4 regions of the Streptomyces sp. NPDC046915 genome follow, and region 1 is predicted to be linked to each of the others. Evidence: riboswitches for the same ligand, from Rfam matches in the RefSeq annotation. Region 1 holds a riboswitch; each other region holds the start of a gene.
The links. A riboswitch is a leader RNA that binds a small molecule or an ion and turns the genes downstream of it on or off. The one in region 1 is predicted to bind cobalamin.
Positions count from the first base shown of each region.

Region 2: another riboswitch for cobalamin. It lies ahead of ABZ915_RS01305 (CbtB-domain containing protein); the one in region 1 lies ahead of ABZ915_RS42275 (cobalamin biosynthesis protein).
Region 3: another riboswitch for cobalamin. It lies ahead of ABZ915_RS32140 (prenyltransferase/squalene oxidase repeat-containing protein); the one in region 1 lies ahead of ABZ915_RS42275 (cobalamin biosynthesis protein).
Region 4: another riboswitch for cobalamin. It lies ahead of ABZ915_RS09580 (HoxN/HupN/NixA family nickel/cobalt transporter); the one in region 1 lies ahead of ABZ915_RS42275 (cobalamin biosynthesis protein).

Region 1 covers NZ_JBEYXB010000027.1:60,324-63,641, forward strand. The annotation lists gene ABZ915_RS42265 (inorganic phosphate transporter) at 136-1,383, shown strand; gene ABZ915_RS42270 (hypothetical protein) at 1,420-1,647, shown strand; cobalamin riboswitch at 1,795-1,935, shown strand; gene ABZ915_RS42275 (cobalamin biosynthesis protein) at 2,036-2,977, shown strand; gene ABZ915_RS42280 (cobyric acid synthase) at 2,974-3,318, shown strand, end outside.
Region 2 covers NZ_JBEYXB010000001.1:303,924-307,241, reverse strand. The annotation lists gene ABZ915_RS01310 (acyltransferase) at 1-1,119, shown strand, start outside; cobalamin riboswitch at 1,194-1,338, shown strand; gene ABZ915_RS01305 (CbtB-domain containing protein) at 1,375-1,596, shown strand; gene ABZ915_RS01300 (CbtA family protein) at 1,618-2,370, shown strand; gene ABZ915_RS01295 (histidine phosphatase family protein) at 2,449-3,039, opposite strand; gene ABZ915_RS01290 (amidohydrolase) at 3,113-3,318, opposite strand, start outside.
Region 3 covers NZ_JBEYXB010000014.1:174,190-177,507, reverse strand. The annotation lists gene ABZ915_RS32145 (SCO2322 family protein) at 1-104, opposite strand, end outside; gene ABZ915_RS32140 (prenyltransferase/squalene oxidase repeat-containing protein) at 101-1,333, opposite strand; cobalamin riboswitch at 1,447-1,583, opposite strand; gene ABZ915_RS32135 (phosphotransferase) at 1,641-2,249, shown strand; gene ABZ915_RS32130 (XRE family transcriptional regulator) at 2,509-3,117, shown strand; gene ABZ915_RS32125 (hypothetical protein) at 3,114-3,318, shown strand, end outside.
Region 4 covers NZ_JBEYXB010000003.1:307,343-310,660, forward strand. The annotation lists gene ABZ915_RS09565 (glycoside hydrolase family 13 protein) at 1-33, opposite strand, end outside; gene ABZ915_RS09570 (LAETG motif-containing sortase-dependent surface protein) at 318-1,244, shown strand; gene ABZ915_RS09575 (metalloregulator ArsR/SmtB family transcription factor) at 1,268-1,627, opposite strand; cobalamin riboswitch at 1,708-1,893, shown strand; gene ABZ915_RS09580 (HoxN/HupN/NixA family nickel/cobalt transporter) at 1,923-3,035, shown strand; gene ABZ915_RS09585 (helix-turn-helix domain-containing protein) at 3,065-3,318, opposite strand, start outside.

The DNA.
Region 1 (3,318 bases):
CGACTGAGGACGACTGAGGACGACTGAGGACGGCCAGGGATTCCGACATCACGATGCCTGTCTCAGTTCACCTTCCGTTCACTCAGGTTGCCTACGGTCAACCAGCCAATGACGCTCGAAAGAATGCCTGGGTAAATGGAAAGCTTCTCGCTGATCCTCGCGATTGTGGTCGTAACCGCACTCGCGTTCGATTTCACGAACGGTTTCCACGACACCGCCAACGCGATGGCCACCACCATCTCGACCGGCGCGCTCAAGCCCAAGGTCGCGGTGGCCATGTCCGCCGTGCTCAACCTTGTGGGTGCCTTCCTGTCCGTGGAGGTCGCCAACACGATCTCCAAGGGTCTCGTCGACGAGAACGGCATACGTCCCGAGGTCATATTCGCCGCCCTGGTCGGCGCGATCCTCTGGAACCTGCTGACCTGGCTGGTGGGGCTGCCCTCCAGTTCCTCGCACGCCCTCATGGGCGGCCTGATCGGCGCCACCGTCGCCTCCGCGGGCTTCGGTGCCGTCCACGGTGACGTGCTCGTCACCAAGGTGCTGCTCCCGGCGGTCGCCGCACCGGTCGTCGCCGGCATCGCGGCGATGCTCGCCACCCGGTTCTCCTACGGCATCGGCAAGGACGCCGAGGGCGAGGCCACCCGCAGGGGCTACCGCGCCGGCCAGATCGCCTCGGCCGGTCTGGTCTCCCTCGCCCACGGCACCAACGACGCGCAGAAGACGATGGGCATCATCACCCTCGCGCTGATCGCCGGCGGTTCCATCGCCCCCGGCTCCAACCCTCCCACCTGGGTGATCCTCTCCGCGGGCATGGCCATCGCACTCGGCACCTACATCGGCGGCTGGCGCATCATCCGCACCATGGGCAAGGGCCTGACCGAACTGGAGCCGCGGCAGGGCTTCGCGGCCCAGACGAGCGCCGCGACCGCCATCCTCGCCTCCTCCCACCTCGGCTTCTCCCTCTCCACCACCCACGTCGTCTCCGGCTCCGTGATGGGCGCGGGTCTGGGGCGCAAGGGCGGCGTGGTCCGCTGGTCCACGGCGACCCGCATGTTCGTCGCCTGGGCGCTGACCCTCCCGGCCGCCGCGCTGGTCGGCGCGCTCGCCGAGACGGTCACGGACCTCGGCGACTGGGGCACCGCGCTGGTGGCGGTCTTCCTCGTGGCCTCCAGCGCCGCGATCTGGAAGCTCTCCCGCCGCGAGGTGGTCGACGCGACCAACGTCAACGAGACCGAGGAGCCGGCCGGCGTGGTCACCACCGCGATCGCCGTCGTCACCCCGCCCCCGGTGGGTGTGGTGGCCGAGGACCTGTCGGCCACGATCCCGTCCCCCGCGGCACCCGTCGCCGCCGACCCGGCGACCCCGCCGGCCGCCGCCGTCTGATCCCGGGCACCCGGGCACCAAGAAAGCAGCTCTGTTATGAAGATCGACTGGGCAGCCCTCGGCTCCGTCTTCGGCGTCAGTCTCGCGGTCACCGTCGGCCTGGTGGCCCTCTTCACCCTGGGCGTCCAGGGCCTGTCGCGACGCGAACGCGCCGTCGCGCAGGGCGACTCGGCGGCGCTGGCCGTCGCCGGCGCGTACGTGTGCTTCGCGGGATGCGCGGCAGCGGTGGCCTACGGGATCTACCTGATCATGAACAAGGCCTGACCGAGGCCTCACAGGCTCCTCCCCGACGACTTCGAAGATTTCGAAGGCTTCGGGGAGGAGCCTTTTCGTATGCCGCCCCGCCGTCGCCCGGACCTCGATGTGGGCCTCAGCACACTCTCCCGATGCAGGTCAACAGCAAGTTGACGGCCCTTCCGGGGCCGTGGTGGACTTCCGGGGCCATGTACGGCGGCAAGGGAGGAAGCCGGTGTGAATCCGGCGCGGTCCCGCCACTGTCACCGGGGTAGGTAGCCCCGGGAGCCAGGAACTCCCACCGCCGGTCTCGTCGAACCAGGGCGCGGACACCCTGAGTGAGGACATATCGCCATGCTCGCCTGCCGTTCGAGGTTCAGCACCAGGTCGCAGCCCGACCCCACGGCCGGCTGAGCCGATGCGTGCCGATCGCGTCTTCGCGTACGGCGCCGCCGCCGGCCTCCTCGGCGACCAGCTGCTCGGTGATCCGCGACGCGGGCATCCGGTGGCCACGTTCGGGCGGGCCGCCGGTGCCGTGGAGCGGGTGCTGTGGCGGGACCACCGGGGGTGGGGCGCGCTGCACACCGCGGTGTGCGTGGGCGGTGCCGTCGGGCTGGGAGCCGTCGCCGCCGCGGCCGTACGTCCCTCCCGTGCCGCCTCCGTCGCGCTGACCGCCGCCGCCACCTGGGCCGTCGTGGGCGGAACCTCCCTCGCGCGCGAGGCCCGTGGCATCGGGCGTGCCCTTCAGGCCGGGGACGTCGAGGCTGCCCGGGCGCGGCTGCCGCACCTGTGCGGCAGGGACCCGCAGACGCTCGACGCCGACGGGATCGCCCGTGCCGTCGTGGAGTCCGTCGCCGAGAACACCTCCGACGCGGTGGTGGGCGCCCTGGTGTGGGGAGCCGTGGGCGGGGTTCCCGGGCTGCTGGGCTTCCGGGCCGTCAACACCCTCGACGCCATGGTCGGGCACAAGTCGCCCAGGTACCGGCGGTACGGGTGGGCCTCGGCCCGGCTCGACGACCTCGCGGGCTGGCCGGGGGCACGGCTGACCGCCGTACTGGCCGCCGCGGCCGGGGACGACCCCCGCGGTGCCGTACGGGCCTGGCGCGCCGACGCGGACAGGCATCCGAGCCCCAACGCCGGTCCCGTGGAGGCGTCGTTCGCGGGCGCGCTCGGCGTGCGGCTGGGCGGGACGCTGTCGTACGGCGGGCGGGTGGAACACCGACCGGTGCTGAACCAGGAGGGACGAGCCGTCGCCGTACCCGACATCGAACGCGCCGTACGGCTCTCGAAGCGCGTCGGCCTGCTCGCGCTCGGCGTCGGCGTCGCCGCGCGCATCGTCGTGAAGGGACGTGGGAAATGAGCGGGGGTCTCCTCGTCGCCGGCACCACCTCCGACGCGGGCAAGAGCGTCGTCACGGCCGGCATCTGCCGCTGGCTGGTGCGGCAGGGGGTCAAGGTCGCGCCCTTCAAGGCGCAGAACATGTCCCTCAACTCGTTCGTGACGCGCCAGGGCGCGGAGATCGGGCGGGCGCAGGCCATGCAGGCGCAGGCGTGCCGCGTCGAGCCGACCGCGCTGATGAATCCCGTGCTGCTCAAGCCCGGCGGGGAACAGAGCAGTCAAGTGGTGCTGCTGGGCAAGCCCGTGGGCGAGCTGAGCGCGCGCGGGTACCACGGCGGGCGGCAACAGCGATTGCTGGGGACC
Region 2 (3,318 bases), on a different contig from region 1:
ACGGACGGGAGGATCGAGGGCGGCGGCGGAATCCATGTGCCGGGTCTTGACGGGCTCCGCGGTGTGGCCGCACTGTACGTGGTCCTTTTTCACTGCTGGCTGCTGGCCTTTCCAGGGTTTCCCAAGAACTCGGGCCCGTCCTGGCTGGGCTGGCTGATGTACGGGCGTCTCGCCGTCGTCTTCTTTCTCGTGCTGTCCGGTTTCTCGCTGGCCATTTCCCCCGCGCGCCACGGCTGGCGGCAGGGAGGTATTGCGCGGTTCCTGCGGCGCCGCGCCTGGCGCATCCTTCCCCCGTACTGGGCCGCACTCGCATTGAGCGTGGTGATCGGTTACTTCGTCGTACCCGCCTCCCATCATGGGCCGCCGAACGTCAGAACCGTTCTCGTGTACGGTCTGGTGGCCCAGGACATGTTCACGGCTCGCACACCGAATGGGGCATTCTGGTCGATCGCCGTGGAGGCGGAGCTGTATCTCGTCTTTCCGCTGCTGCTTCTTGTCCGGCGACGACTGGGTGCGGTACTCCTGATCAGCGGTGTGACCCTACTGGTGGCCTTACGTGGGCTGCTGGCGGAAAACGCATCGCCGATGGAAAGTGACAACTGGCTGGCCCCGAATCTCGCGCCCGTATTCGTCGCCGGTCTGGTCGGCGCGGGAATCATCGTTGCGCGAGAAAAGGTCCGGCGCCTGCCCTGGCATTGGTTCGCCGCTCTGGCCGTCATGCCGGTGATATCGCTCATCGCCGTCCGGGGATCGACCTGGACGATACATCATTACTTCTGGGTTGATCTCGCCATCGCACCCGCCATGACGATGTTCCTGGTGGCGGTCGCCACCGGGCGTCCGGCCTCTGTGATGCGGCTCCTGGCCACCCGGCCCATGCGCAGCCTCGGCAATTTCTCCTACAGCCTTTACCTCATTCATCTTCCGATCGTCATGGTCGTCGTGCGGAAAGTCGCCCCGGAGTACGTGTCGGCCGGACTGCCCACGTTCTGTGTCACCGTGGTCCTGGGGCTGCCCGCCTCGGTCCTGTCGGCCTGGCTGTTCGCAGAGCTCTTCGAGATGCCCTTCAAGCGAAACCGATCCTGGAAGTCCATGCTCTCGGCGGGACGTTCGCGCTGACCGGCCTGTCCCGCCTGCGGTCGGCCCCGCGGCTCGAGAGGAAGGTCACGCCCGGTGGTGCGGTCTTGGCCGTGTCCGCGTCACGCGGTACGGTCTGTCCGATATCGACGACGGCGAGACGGAAGCCGGTGGGAATCCGGCACGGTCGCGCCACTGTATGCCAGGCGCCCTTCGGGGCGTCCGGCAAGTCAGACCCGTGGCCGTCGTCCACTGCACCACCGAGATGGGACGCGAACTCCCAGAGGAGGTACTGCCATGGCGCAGACCGTCGCCCAGCCGACAGCCACCACTCCCGCCGTTCCCGCCACGCTCCCGCTGAAGGCGATAGCCCCCTGGGCGGTCTTCTTCGGCATCCTGATGCTCGTCCTGCTGTACTTCGTCGGCGCCGAGCAGGGCGCCACCTCCGTGCTCAACGGCACGGACGTCCACGAATGGGTGCACGACGCCCGCCACCTGCTCGGCTTCCCCTGCCACTGACGCGAGGGACGCCGCACGCCCATGAATTCCGCAACGGTAAGGAATCTCCTCGTGCGGGGCATGCTCGCCGGCCTGGCCGCCGGCGTGCTCGCTCTGGTCGCCGCCTACCTCCTCGGTGAGCCGAATGTCGACAAGGCGATCAGCTTCGAGGACGCCCACTCCCACGAGCACGAGATGGAGGTCGTCTCCCGCTCCCTCCAGTCCACGGCGGGGCTCGCCACCGGCGTCCTGGTCTACGGGGTCGCCTTCGGCGGCATCGCCGCGCTCGCGTACTGCTTCGCGCTGGGCCGGGTCGGCCGCTTCGGCCCGCGGGCGACGGCGCTGCTGCTGTCCGGCTGCGCGCTGCTCGCCGTGTACGTCGTGCCCTTCCTGAAGTACCCGGCCAATCCGCCGTCCGTCGGTGAGCCCGACACCATCGGCAAGCGGACCACCCTGTACTTCCTGATGATGCTGCTCAGCGTCCTCCTGGCGATCGCCGCCACCATCCTGGGCAAGCGCCTCGCGCCCGGCCTGGGCACCTGGTGGGCGACGGTGGTCGCGGTGGCCGCGTTCGCCGTCGTGATCGGGCTGGCGTACGCGTTCCTGCCGGCCGTCAACGAGGTGCCGAAGGACTTCCCGGCCACCCTGCTGTGGCGGTTCCGCCTGTCCGCACTGGCCGTCCAGACCGTCCTGTGGGGCGGATTCGGCCTGCTCTTCGGCGAGTTGGCCGAGCGGCAGCTGAATCCCAAGCCCGCGGCAGCCTCGTCCGGGCGGACGGTTCCCGCCTCGAACTGAACGCTCCGGGATACGAGAGGGCCCCTCGGAAACCTCCGAGGGGCCCTCTCGCGTCAAGGGGGACGCGCCCGTAGGGTCTCAGCGCGCCGAGACGGTGTCCGACGTGGCCGGCGGCTGCCCGAGCCGCAGATTCCACCGTCCGGCCCGGCCAGTGAGCTCCGTGGCCGTCAGCGGCGGTACGTCCAGCCGCCAGAAGGCGGATGCGGGCAGGCCCAGTACATGAACGACCGCGGCTCGAACGACTTCCGGCTCGACCACGGCGAGCGTACGGCCGTCCGTGTCCCGCACGGCGTCCAGCCAGCGCCCGACCCGCTCGCACACGTCCCGCACCGACTCGCCGCCGTGTGCCGCCCAGCCGGGGTCGGCGAGCCAGTGGCCCACAGCCTCCGGCTCGGCGGCCGCCACCTCGTCAAGGGTGCGGCCTCGCCAGCGGCCCACGTCCAGACCCCGCAACTCCGGCGTCTGGACGACGTCGAGACCGAGTGCCACCGCCGTCTCCCGGCAGCGCGTGCTCGGGGACGTGGCCACCCGGGCCGGCGAGGGCAACGACCCGGCCGCCGAGCGGGCGCGGGCCGCCCCACCGTCGTCCACCGAGTCGCCGTCGTAGAAGCGGGCCTGACGCAGCGACGGGCTCGTCGCGGCCGAGACGAAGGTGACACGGCTGGTCACGTGGCTGCTCCTCCTGCGGTCGGCATGGGACGCGGATCGCCTGCCTCGGTCGCGAACATAACAGGGAGGTGCCCTATCGCGCGCCGGCGGGTGTGACGAGGAGGCCACCGACGATGGTGCGGGTGGGGTTCAGGTCGCGCAGGGCGTCGGCGGGGCAGTGGGCGGGGTCCTGGTCCCAGATGGTGAGGTCGGCGAAGCGGCCGGGGGCGAGGGTGCCGCGCAGGTTCCCCTCGCCCGTCAGCCGGGCGGCGTTGACGGTGTGCAGGGCGAGGGCCTCTT
Region 3 (3,318 bases), on a different contig from region 1:
CAGAAGGACCAGTAGCGGTAGCCGGTGGCCTGGGCCTGCCCGGCCGACACCACGCACAGGAACGCGGCCAGGAGTACCGCCCCGGCACGGCGGACGACGGTCACGGCTGCTGCTTCCTGCGGCGGCCGCTGAGCAGGAAGCCGATGCCGATGCCCGCGACGAGGCCGGTGCCGACGATCCACCACACCTTCGTCGCCTTCGTCCCCGAGTCGTGCTCGGCCCGCTCGGTCTCAGCGCCGGTCGCCCGAGCCGTCTGCGGCGCCGGTCCGGTCGCGTCGAGCGCCTTCACGAGGTCCGTGCCGCCGGAGTCGTGCGGGTCGGCGCCCATCGCGTGCGCGGCGAGGATCAGCTGGGCGTAGGCGGCGGGGCCGCTCTGCTTCGCCCACCGCGCGGAGTTCGTCACCAGCCAGGCGTACGGCTCCCGCGCCTGCCTCATCCGGCCCTGGGCGGCCAGCGCGACGACCGCGTCCGCGGTGTTGCCGTAGTCGGGCTGGTCCTTGGCGCCGGGGAGCGCCGAGGTGAGGTGGGCGGTGTCGTGCATCTCGTCCGCCAGATATGCGGCGCCGTTGCGGGCGATCTCCCGCGGGGTGAGCGGCTTGCCCGAGTCGGCGCAGGCGTTGCCCTCCTCCACCGCCTTCCCGGCCGTCGTCACGAAGCCCTTGCCGAGCGCGCCCAGCACCCCGGCGGCCGTCGCGTCGGCGTTGGCCGCCAGTTCGCCCTTCTTGTCCGGCTGGTAGGCGAGGGCGCCGCCGCCGTCCTCGTCGCAGGGGATGGACCACTTGGCGAGCAGTTCGGCCGGGGTCCTGCCCTCGGTACGGAGCTGGAGCGGCTGCTCCCCGGCCGCCGCGAGCGCGCCGATGACGACGGAGGTGGAGTTGGTGTCGCTGGGCGAGCCCGGCGTGTAACTCCAGCCGCCGTCCTTGTTCTGCATCATCTTCAGCCAGACGACGGCCTTGTGGACCTCGCCGTCGTGCTCGCCGAGCGCGTGCAGGGCCTGTACGGCGGCGGCCGTGCTGTTGGTGTCGGCCTGGGCGCCGGTCGCCTCGCACGTCTTGCCGGGGTCCGGGCGGTAGGCCGCGAAGCCGCCGTTGGCGCACTGCTGCCCGACCAGCCAGTCGACGGCCTCGGCGGCGGGCCGGACACCGACCGTGCGCTGGGCGAGCAGCGCGAGGGACTGCCGCCACACGCCGTCGTACTTCGGGTCCGCGCTGCCGTACAGCCCGGACGGGAGCGCCTTCGACGGGGAGGGCGACGGCGACGCGGCCATGGCGGGCGCGGCTGCGGCTATGACGCCGATGGCGGCGAGTACCGCGGCACTGCGGCGGACGTTCATTGGCGGCTTCTGCCTCTCCCTGCGGGGGAGCACGGGCAGCACGGGGACACCCCGCGCGGCTCGGCCCCGTAGACCTCGACGGTGCCGCGCACGGCGGGCCGCCGCGCACGTGAGCCGGTCAACTTCCCGTGCGTGGCGGTCCGGCTCACCGTCGTTGAAACGGCTCACGGTTGCGGGTCAGCGCCGGAATTGCACCGGCTTCGCCCCGTACGGGTGTGATGACGCCCGGACACTCTACCCGGCGGTAGACAGCGGCTGGGAGGCGGCTGCGCGCCAGGGGCACAGGCGAGGTGGTCAGGGTCGCGCCATGCCGTCGACGGGGAGACTGCTGGGTTCCGGCCGGACAGCCGACGTGTACGAGATCGACGAGGCGTGGGTGCTGCGCCGCGACCGGGAGGGGCGGGGGGACGCCGCCGCCGAAGGGGCGGTGATGACGTACGTGCGCGAACACGGTTACCCGGTGCCCCGGGTGCGGCCGTCCGGCTCGCGCACCGACCTGGTGATGGAGCGGCTGTCCGGGCCGACGATGCTCGCCGCCCTCCTGGACGGCTCGCTGGGCCCGGCCGAGGCGGGCGCCGAACTCGCCCGGCTGCTGCGGCTGCTGCACGCCGTTCCCGCCCGGGACTCCGCCGGCCCCGGTGCCCGCGTCCTCCATCTGGACCTGCACCCCGACAACGTGATCCTCACCCCGGACGGTCCCCGGGGCATCGACTGGAGCAACACCGAGGACGGTCCGCCCGGCCTCGACTGGGGCATGTCCGCGGTGATCCTCGCCCAGGCCGCCGTCCCGTCCGACCTGACGGAGACGGGACTGACCGAGGCATGGCGGCGGCGCGCGGCCAATCCGACGATGAGTGCCAGGGAGGTCGAACTCCTCGGGGGGACCGTGGAGTTGGTGCGGACGCTCACCCGCTGACGACCAGGGCTGCCCCGGGGTGTCCCGGGATGCCCAGGGATGCCCAGGGTGTCCCGACCCCCGATGCCGCTCCCCCATAGGCGGCACCCGGGGCCGGGGCCGGGTGGCGTCATGATCCTGTCCCGACCGGACCTCAACTGTCAACGATTGCTGCCTAATTCAGCAGCTGTCATTGACATCACTTCTCGACCGGCGGGCGACCCGGTAGCCTCGCGTCAACTCAGCCACGGAACCGACGACATGCCCAGGGGGGACCTCGGTGAGTGACGCCCACGCCCCGCTCGCCGGCCTGCTCGAACGGCTCGGGGAGCTGACCGAACGGCCGGGCCGGCTGCCCGAGGTCCTGGACGTGACCGACCTCTCGTACCGCACCGGCATCCCCGCCGAGGTGGTCGCCCGGTTGCTCGGGGGCGGCACCGCACCCGAGACCGGGCTGGCCGAACGGGTGCGGCAGCGGCTCGACTTCATCCGCGAGACCCGGCGCCGGCCGGACGGCAAGCGCTACGCGCTGGACGAACTGGCCAGGATCGCGGGCACCAGCCGGCAGTGGCTGAGCGAGTGGCGCAAGAGCGGCATGCCGAGCCTGGAACACACCGACCGGCTGCGCAGGTTCTTCGGCCTCCCGGCCGGATACTTCACCGCGGACGAGCCGGAGGCCCTGTACGAGGCGCTCCAGCCGGTGCTCCAGAGCCTGGAGGCGCAGGCCGACCCGCTGCTGCGGCTGCGCGAGAGCGGACTGGTACGACTGGCCATGCGCGCCCCGCGGATGAATCCCCGTCAGCTCGCCACGCTCGCCGACCTGGCGGAGATGATCATCACCTCCGAGGACACGTACGCGAGCGCGGACATCACGAAGGACGGTCAGTGAGCCGGAAAAGATCGCCGAAGCGCTTCCTCGCCCAGCTCGTCCGCGACACCGCCCGCACCCTGACCCCGCCGACCGAGCCCGAGGCGTTCCTGCACGCCGTGTGCGACACGCTCAGCCCGCAGCTGGACCGTCCCGTCCGGCTCAAGTTCGTCGCCTTCCCGCCGGAACTGGACGTCTCCGGGGTCACCTTCGCCAAGGACG
Region 4 (3,318 bases), on a different contig from region 1:
CCAGTCGGGGTTCCTGGACGAATGGTCGGTCACAGTGGCTCCCTTGGAAAGGACGACAGGGGAGAGCCTGTCCACATTGCCGGGAAAGCGAACCTTCACACTCTGCGGAGTAGATCATTCCCAGTGTGGCGAAGTTGTGTTGAGCGCCGAACTCCCCTTGCTACAGCGCAGGTTGACAGGGTTCTGCCGGTCGACCCACCATGTGCACACGCTGTGGCGCATGTGACCGATGGGCCCGGTGTCTTCGACCTGCTTCGGCCTGCCGCGGTCCGCTTCGCGCTGCCTGAAGCACTCTCAGAACTCCTGATGGGATACACATGTCCATAGCGAGCCGTGCCACCACGCGCCGCCTGCTGGGGACGGGCGTCGCGACGCTCGCCCTCTGCGCGGCCTCCGTCGCCGCCGCCTCCGCGGCTCTGGCCAACGACGCGCCCGGCGGCGACGGCTGGAAGTCCGGCGGCACCTACAAGCCGGGGACGGGCGCGGGCACGGAGACCGGTACCGACCGCTGCCAGTTCTCGCTCGACGGCACCAGCTTCTACGACTCGGTGAAGGTCGACGACCAGAACCTCAAGCCCACCGAGGACGGCAAGGTCCACGTCAAGGTCCGCACCGCCGGTGACGCCTCCACCTGCACCGCCTCGCTGGCCTCCTACCTCGCCCACGGTGCCTCCTTCAACACCTCCGGCGAGCAGGTCTTCGTCGACTTCGACACCGTGACCGTCAAGCCGGGCCAGACCGACTCCCTCGACATCGCGGTGCCCGACGCGGGCTGCTTCGCGCAGATCGACCTGTACCGGGGCGCGGTGAAGTTCGACGGCAAGCTCGACGCCAAGGACGGCTTCGAGCACGGCGACCTGCCCAAGGGCCCGGATCACCCGGTCATCAAGGACAAGCTGATCGCGGCCTGGAACGGCGGCACGAAGGAGTGCGCCTCCACCGAGTCCGCCACGCCGACCCCCTCGGCGCCGGAGTCCGCCCCGGCCCAGCCGTCGACGCCGGCCAAGGGCAGCGACACCCCGACCCCGAGCGCCTCGGAGTCGAAGTCCACCGGCACGCCGACCCCGTCCGCCTCCGAGTCCACCCCGGCCGCGGCCCCGACGCCCGACGGTGGCGGCGGCGACCTCGCCGAGACCGGTGGCGGCAGCAGCTCCGGCATCCTCGCCGGAGGCGCGGCGGTGCTCCTCGCGGGCGGCGCGGCCATCGTCGTCGCGACGCGCCGCAAGCGGACCGCACGCGGCTGACCCTTCCAGGGGGCCGGGGCCGCTCAGTCTCCGTCGGCCGTGCAGTGCTTGAGCAAGCCCTGAACCTCCGTGTCCACCACCCGGTACCTGACCACCCGTCCCTCCTTCTCGCCCTCCACGACCCCCGCGGCCCGCAGCAGCCTGAGCGCCTGCGACACCGCGGGGTCGTTCATTCCGGTGGCGATCGCCAGGTCGGACACGGCGAGCGGGCCGGTGCGGTGCAGGGCGAGCAGCAGAGCGAGCCGCTTGGCGTCGGCGAGCAGGGAGAAGCGGTCGGCCCAGGCGCGCACATGGCCGGGTTCGCCGATCGCGGCGATGGCGTCGCACACCCGGTGACCGTCGATGGTGCGACGGTCCGCGCGGTCGGCAGGCACGAGATGCATACCGCCATGTTCGCAGGCGCCCTTCTGTGATCTTCCATACCTGCGCAGGTACGCAGCTATGCAGACGACCGCCCGCGCCCCTACGGTGGGCGGGCCGTGGTGCTCGGGAAGTCGATGCGATGTCGACGCGGCCCTCGCCACTGTGAATCGGGGAGTTCCCGTCCCGTCCGGCACCCGCCGGGCCACTGGTCGTACGACCGGGAAGGCAGGGACGGCGGACGCATGACCCGAAAGCCAGGAGACCGGCCACGGCAGCTCACGAAGTGATCCACGAGGTGCTGGAGCGTGAAACCGGATGACCCTGCCCGAGACCGTGCCCGAGACCAAGGCCGCCTCCTTCCGCTGGCGGCGCGAGGACACCGTCAAGACAGCCGGGCTGATGGGTGTGATCGCCGCCCTCCACGTCGTCGCCTTCGGCATCCTGTTCCTCCTCGTCGCCCCCGGTCACTACGAGGTCGGCTCCAAGGCCTTCGGCATCGGGCTCGGCGTCACCGCCTACACCCTCGGCATGCGGCACGCCTTCGACGCCGACCACATCGCCGCGATCGACAACACCACCCGCAAGCTGATGGCCGACGGCAAGCGGCCGGTCTCGGTGGGCTTCTGGTTCGCGCTCGGGCACTCCAGCGTCGTGGTCGTGCTGGCCGCGATGATCGCCGGCGGCACCCAGCTGGCGGGCCGGGTGATGAACGAGAACTCCCGCACCCACCAGGTGCTGGGCTTCATGGGTACGACGATCTCGGCCACGTTCCTCTATCTCGTGGCCGCGCTCAACCTCGTCGCCCTCGTCGGCATCCTGCGCGTCTTCAGGGCGATGCGGGCGGGTTCGTACGACGAGAAGGAGCTCGAACAGCACCTCGACTCCCGCGGCTTCATGAACCGCCTCCTCGGCCGCCTCACCAGGTCCATCACCCGGCCCGGCCAGATGTTCCCGCTGGGCTTCCTCTTCGGCCTCGGCTTCGACACGGCGACCGAGGTCACGCTGATGGTGATGGCCGGCTCGGGCGCGGCGGCGGGACTGCCCTGGTACGCGATCCTCTGCCTGCCCCTGCTGTTCGCGGCCGGCATGAGCCTGTTCGACACCCTCGACGGCACGTTCATGAACTTCGCCTACCAGTGGGCGTTCTCGAACCCGGTGCGCAAGGTCTTCTACAACCTCACCATCACCGGCCTGTCCATCGCCGTCGCCTTCGTCATCGCCACGATGGAACTCCTCGGCCTCGAACTCGGCAACGTCGGCTACCTCATCGTCGGCCTGTTCGTGGTGGTGTGGGCGGCGGCACTGGCGTACTGGAAGCTGGCCAGGGTCGAGGAACGCTGGACGGCACAGGCACAGGCACAGGCACCGGCACAGGCACAGGCACAGGCACAGGCACCGGCACAGGCCGACACCGACCAGGTGTGCTGACCGGACAGGCCCGCAGGGTCCGCCGCCGGCTACACGTACGCGGCCAGCCCCTCGGACAGCAGCGTGAAGGCGTGTTCGGCGTCGGCGACCGCCTCCGGGTAGCGGTCGTCGGCGGACCGGCCGCCGGCCACCGCCTGGAAGTTGTCCATGGACAGCAGCCTCTGCGTACCCACCATCTGGCTCGCCGCGAGGCGCGCGGTCAGGGCGGGGACCTCGGTGGTGTCCCGCAGCGCCTCCGCGAGCGCGCGTTGCGCCCCCTCGTCGAAACGGACCATGCTCGTGC